Desulfomonile tiedjei DSM 6799: one gene and its partner. The protein of the gene in region 1 interacts with the protein of each later gene in a pairwise test. Links are inferred from orthologs where the notes say so. Each region holds a gene or a part of one and is shown in the gene's direction. Other genes may lie near its edges.

Region 1 (3,224 bases):
CATGGCTCCAAGAGGGAGAAAGACTGAGAATTGTGTTCGACCTGGGATACTGCTGCGATACCATCCTCAAAGCACGACCCAAGAATGTGCACATTACAGGGAGGCTGAGAAAGGATGCAGCTTTGTTCGCTGTGCTGGAACCTGCTCCATTTACAGTGATGGGCAGACCTCGCAAGAGAGGCGCTCGACTGCCCTCCCTGGAAACGATGTTCCAGGACCCCAATCTGGGGTGGAATGAGATTAGGGTCTTCTGCTATGGAAAACAAACTAAGCTCCTGATACATCAGTTCACGGCGCTATGGTATCATAGCGCAGGGCAACAGCCTCTTTCGATCGTGTTGTGCCATGACCCGGCCGGCCACCATGCCAATATGGTGTTTTTCGATACGGACCCTCAGGCTGCACCACAGCAGATTATCGAGCGCTACGCTGCACGCTTTAGCATTGAGATGACCAATCGAGAGACCAAGAACCTCCTGGGTGCGGCTGAACCTCAGTGTCGGAAAGAGACCTCGGTAACCCGTGCCCCTATGTTTGCTTACTGGGCCTACTGCTTTGTAGTGCTTTGGTTCGTTGGGCAATTCGTCACTGCAAAGAACCTCGTTGCCGACCCGGCTCCCTGGTACTGCCGGAAAAAGTCGTTCACCTTTTCAGACATGCTGGCAGCAGCTCGAAGGAGTCATTTCTCGCTGAGAATTTATTCGAAAGCCAGCCGAATCAATAAGTTCGAAAAACTCAACGGCCCGCGCTCCACGCGCGGACTCGACCATGCAAGAATCGCGAAACTATAGATATATGCATAACTGCGAAATGGTATTAGAAGTCGCACCAGTATTCATCCGTGATCTGTGGAGCGTCAAGTCGGATCGTTGCCTGATTTTGTTATATCAGACCCTTGGGAACGAAGGTACGAGATATTTGCTTTCCCATCGGTCATGAACTATAAAAGGGGGATGGTGGTTCAAAGGAGGGACAATGGACCAATTCAGGCCGAGAGAAGATCCTAACCCTGTGCGCGATCTACAACGCGGCGTAGAAGATTTCAGAGCTTTAATGGACCGGTTCCTGAAAGGCCGCGGACTTTTCTTTTTTATTTTGATTCTTTTCCTTGTATATCTTGCTTCGGGCATTTATATCGTGGGACCCGGCGAAAAAGGCGTGGTCCTCATGTTCGGAGAAGTGCACTCCATCACCGATCCAGGATTAAGATATCGGCTGCCTAAACCTTTCATGTCCCATACTGTTGTGGATATTGCCAAGGTCCGGCGTGCAGAAATCGGGTTCAGGTCCGACCGCAACAGGACGCGGACTGTTCCCGTGGAATCGCTCATGCTGACTGGTGACGAAAACATAGTGGATGTTCAACTGTTTGTTCAATACTTGGTCCAAGATCCGGTCAAGTTCCTGTTCGGTGCCGATGCCCCCGAAAATGCGCTGAAGACCTCTGCTGAAGTGGCGCTTCGTGGAGTCGTCGGGGAAAACACCATCGATCATACGATGACAGAGGGCCGCCTTGAGATTCAGCAGAAGGTTGAGACATACCTGCAACGACTTCTCGATTCGTACAATACAGGGCTGAAGGTTACTCAGGCACGACTTCTCGTGGTCGATCCTCCTGCTCAAGTGCAGGAGGCATTTCATGATGTTGTTCGAGCCTGGGAAGATCGCGAACGCCTGATAAAAGAAGCTGAAGGATTCAGAGAAGACGTCATCCCCAAAGCCAGAGGTCAGGCGCAGCAAACCATTCGCGAAGCTGAAGCCTACAAAGCGCAGCGTGTTATCCGTGCAAAAGGCGATGCAGAAAGGTTCACGACTGTCCTGCGGGAATACGTGAAATCGCCGAGTGTCACGCGAGAGCGCCTTTATCTGGAAACCGCCGAGCAGTTCCTTCCTGGAACCAAGAAGTACATAATGGAGAATGGAAGTTCCAGAGTATTGCCTGTTCTTCCGCTTACGCCCCCCAGTGCTGCGATGATGCAGTCCAGTCCCGCCGACCAAGAAAAGTCGACGGAAAAGAAAGGCAATTAGGACATGATCAGAGTAGTACTCGCCATAATCATAATTTTGGTGGTCCTGGCTCAATCGGCTTTCGTCATCTCTGAAGGTGAGCAGGGGATGATCCTGCAGTTCGGAAAGCCCATGCGCATTATTCGTCAGCCGGGATTGTACTTCAAGTATCCGCTCATTCAGGATCTCATTTTACTGGACAAACGAATCCTTGTGGCAGAAGCAAGGCCTGCGGAATACATTACGCTCGATAAGAAGCGACTCACGGTCGACACCGTCTCACGCTGGAAAATCGAAGACCCACTGATTTTCTATCAGACAGTCCAGAATTATCAGGGAGCAATTGCGCGGATGAATGATATTATTTCAGCGCGATTGCGACAGGAAATCGCAAATCATTTCTTCAAAGATTTCATCCGAGAGGAACGCGAACGGATCATGCGCCACGTAACGGCTGGCACCGCCGATGTCGCGTCGAAATTTGGTATTTCGGTAATTGACGTCCGTATTAAACGTGTCGATTTACCGGAAGAGGTACAAAATAGCGTGTTCGCCCGCATGAAAGCCGAACGTGAGCGGATAGCAAAACGTTACCGGGCTGAAGGTGAGGAGAAAGCAAAGGAAATCCGCGCAAACGCCAACAAAGAGAAGGAGATAATTCTCGCGGAAGCGTACCGGCAATCCGAAGTCTTATCCGGAGAAGGGGATGCAGAAGCTACTGCAATTTATGCAGATGCGTACGGAAAAGACGAGAATTTCTTCTCTTTCACAAGGCATCTTGAAGCGTACAAAAAGATTTTCGGAACAGAAACTTCTTTGATGTTGCGGCCTGATTCCGAATTGCTTAAGTATTTTGACTCTCCGCTCGGTCAACAACTCAAGCAATTACCGGGTAAAGGACAAAAATAGAATTGAGTGGCGCCTTGTCGCACCGGCTTTATTTGAATCTCTTATAAAACGATCTACTTCAACGAATTAGTCAGCGGTAAGGAGTTAACAATGAAAGCATTACTTGTGTATCCGGCTATTCCGGATACTTTCTGGAGCTTTAAGCACATATTGAAATTCATCCGCAAGAGAGCGGCCCATGTTCCTCTCGGTCTGTTGACCATTGCTTCCATGCTTCCCGAAGACTGGCAGTTGCGTCTCATTGACATGAATGCGCAGGATCTCAGCGATCGCGATATTGCCTGGGCCGATGTGGTGCTCATCGGGGC
Region 2 (3,256 bases), 4.3 Mb from region 1 along the record:
GGGCAAACTCCGGAACCATGATCATTTGGTCGGTTTCCACAGATCGAGAAATTGTCCGGACCTGAGATTCGTGTGCGAGGAATGAATCTGCCCATCCACCGGAAGTGTTCTTGCAGGCTCCAATCATCATCCCCGGTCCTGGAAACGGACCCCAGAAATTGCGGCACATGGAATAGTTGCCTGAGCTGCACGGATCGCACAGTGGGGTAATTCCTCGTGCCTGGCATGCGATAACCGGATTCACCACAACCCGTTCGCCCAACTCGACTCCCTGGACCTGTTGGCCGATTTCCGTTATAATTCCTATATTCTCGCACCCGGGTACAAAGGGAAACGAGAGAAAACCGGACAGAGCCAGCCAGTCATTGCGGATAAAAAGCGCTTCATCGAAATCCGATATAGCGGAATAAATGGATCTTATTTTGATCCAGTGGGGCGCAGGATTGGCAGGTTCGGCGGTTTGAATCAACTCAAGGCTAATTGCGGCGGGGGACTCGATATTGCGCAAGAATTTGGTCTTAACTCTGTACCATGCTTCATTCTTGACCCCTACGTTGGCGACCAGTGCTTTCATGATAGCCTCTCTCCCCATGATTCCAACCGCTCTGGTTGATAATGTGCCGGGAAGGTTTTGTCAAGAACGAGCAATGGGAAAATAGAGCTTTAAAGCGGCGGCGAAACTTGACAATACAAGTGTCCTCGCACATTCTTAATTAATGAGGCCGGCAGATTGCCCGACCTAAATTTTCGTGTTATATTGGGTTAGTAATCTCAGACAAGTGAACGGAGCATATTCTTGAACGGCATATACAAGAACTTGGGCCTATGGCTGGTTATATTTTTGGTAATGATCTTTTTGTTCCATCTGTTTAACCAGACCAAGTCTACTCACAAAGATATAACGTACAGCCAGTTTCGACAGGATGTCGATCAGGGTGCTATCAAATCGGTGACTCTTCAGGGGAACCGGATAAAAGGGATGTATGTTGACGGGAGCGGCAATTTCAAAACACTTGCTCCTTCGGATCCCGATCTGATCCCTACTTTGATGAAGCATAAGGTTGACGTTCAGGTTATGCCCGAGGATGACAATCCCTGGTATTTGACAGCCATAATTTCATGGCTGCCTATGATATTTCTCATAGCGATTTTTGTCTTCTTCATGCGCCAGATGCAAGCGGGTGGCGGAAAAGCCATGAGTTTCGGCAAAAGCAGAGCCCGCCTGATTTCGGAGTCACAAAACAAGATAACGTTTCAGGATGTAGCCGGTGTGGAAGAGGCAAAAGAGGAACTCAAAGAAATTATCGATTTTCTGAGAGATCCCAAGAAGTTCACGAGACTGGGTGGAAAAATTCCCAAGGGCGTGCTGCTCATGGGAGGACCGGGCACCGGAAAGACCTTGCTGGCTAAAGCTGTTGCCGGCGAGGCGAGTGTGCCGTTTTTCTCCATTTCAGGATCGGATTTCGTGGAAATGTTTGTCGGTGTGGGTGCATCCCGGGTGCGAGACCTTTTCATACAAGGTAAGAAGCACGCGCCCTGCATTATTTTCGTAGATGAAATCGACGCTGTGGGACGTCATCGTGGAGCAGGACTCGGAGGCGGCCACGACGAACGTGAGCAAACCCTCAACCAGCTCCTGGTGGAAATGGACGGATTTGAAACCAATGAAGGGGTAATCCTAATCAGCGCGACCAACCGGCCCGACGTACTGGACCCGGCACTGCTCAGACCGGGACGATTCGACCGACAGGTTGTGGTTCCTCCGCCCGACGTGCGTGGGCGCACTGCTATCCTGAAAGTGCATACGAAAAAGACTCCGATAGCAACGGATGTAGAATTGGAGACCATCAGCAGAGGCACTCCGGGATTTTCCGGTGCAGATCTTGCCAATCTGGTCAATGAGGCTGCTCTGAATGCTGCTCGCAGAAACAAGAACCAGATTGAAATGGCGGATTTTGAATTCGCAAAAGATAAAGTGCTCATGGGCGGCGAACGCAGGAGCCTCGTGATAAGCCTGGAAGAGCGACGGAATACGGCATTCCATGAAGCGGGTCACGCCTATGTGGCTCGTATGATGCCGGGGACCGACCCGATTCACAAGGTAACCATTATTCCTCGAGGCCGAGCACTGGGCGTTACCCAGCAGTTGCCGTTGGATGACCGGCACACCTATGACAGAGACTATCTCCTGAGCCAGATAGCGGTTCTCATGGGGGGTAGGGCTGCAGAGGAGATCTTCCTGGAACACATGACCACGGGCGCGGGAAACGATATTCAACGTGCAACGGAGTTGGCACGAAAAATGGTCTGCGAATGGGGCATGAGCGACGCATTGGGGCCCCTCACCTTCGGTCAAAAGGAAGAACAGATCTTTCTCGGCAAAGAATTTGCCCGGCACAGAGACTATTCCGAGCATACTGCTGTTCAGGTGGATGATGAAGTTAGACGCATCGTCACTGAAAATTACAAAATTGCTCGAAAAATCCTTGAAGAGAACAAAGAGGTGCTGGAGCGAATAGCAGAGGCACTGCTCGAACGCGAGACCCTCGATGCCAATGAGATCGAGAGCCTTATTCAAGGCAAGAAATTGCCCGATGTGACCCCGCCTCTTCAAGAAACCAAGCAAGATGAGGAAAGGGGCCGTGTCCAGGTATCTCTCGATGACGGAAAAGTCATAGTCAGCGGTACCCCTGCCGCTGGGCCGGAAAAAGCATAGATCGGCTTCTTTCTTTTGAAACGATCTGATGATTGATGCCAATTGGCGTTCAAAATCCCCCCATTCCACCTTTAATGAAGGGAGGTTAGAGGGGATTTTCGTCTGACTTTGAAAGCAAATTGGCACGAAAATAGATCCTCGATGCAGGCGCATCGGGGATTTTCATATCCAATATGCCGGGTGGACGTATGGATCCTCTCTTCATTCCTTTGCCGCGAACCATTCTTGATGCACGAAATCGTACCCTCGTTATGGGTGTGATCAACACCACCCCGGATTCCTTCTCTGATGGCGGAGTCCACTATGAAAGGCGCGACGCTGTTGCATCCGCTCTCAAGATGCTCGACGACGGAGCAGACATCCTGGACATAGGTGGTGAAAGTACCCGGCCGGGATCTTCGTACGTCGATGAGACCGAAGAACTGCGAAGAACTATACCGGTGATCGAGGAAATCATCCGCTCACGACCCGATGCAGTGATCTCGATCGATACTCGTCGAAAAAACGTAGCTGAGACTGCCTTTAATGCCGGGGCACAGA

What was found.
Region 2: the proteins of hflK (region 1) and ftsH interact in binary tests that used the Escherichia coli proteins (3 or more experiments, as listed by UniProt). The link is inferred for Desulfomonile tiedjei DSM 6799 from one-to-one orthologs.

The regions. Positions count from the first base shown.
Region 1 is NC_018025.1:4,387,954-4,391,177, reverse strand. What follows is about bases 106-3,001. They hold hflK (FtsH protease activity modulator HflK), read left to right. Parts: upstream 106-975; coding sequence 976-2,028; downstream 2,029-3,001. Other genes in these bases: hflC (protease modulator HflC), read left to right, coding at 2,032-2,916; DESTI_RS18660 (IS701 family transposase), read left to right, coding at 106-791. Outside these bases: more of DESTI_RS18660, read left to right, coding at 1-105; DESTI_RS18645 (B12-binding domain-containing radical SAM protein), read left to right, coding at 3,007-3,224.
Region 2 is NC_018025.1:109,509-112,764, reverse strand. Bases 329-3,256 are described here. They hold ftsH (ATP-dependent zinc metalloprotease FtsH), read left to right. Parts: upstream 329-796; coding sequence 797-2,716; downstream 2,717-3,256. Other genes in these bases: folP (dihydropteroate synthase), read left to right, coding at 2,905-3,256; DESTI_RS00485 (zinc-dependent alcohol dehydrogenase), read right to left, coding at 329-574. Also shown: more of DESTI_RS00485, read right to left, coding at 1-328. UniProt on the Escherichia coli protein: Acts as a processive, ATP-dependent zinc metallopeptidase for both cytoplasmic and membrane proteins. Plays a role in the quality control of integral membrane proteins.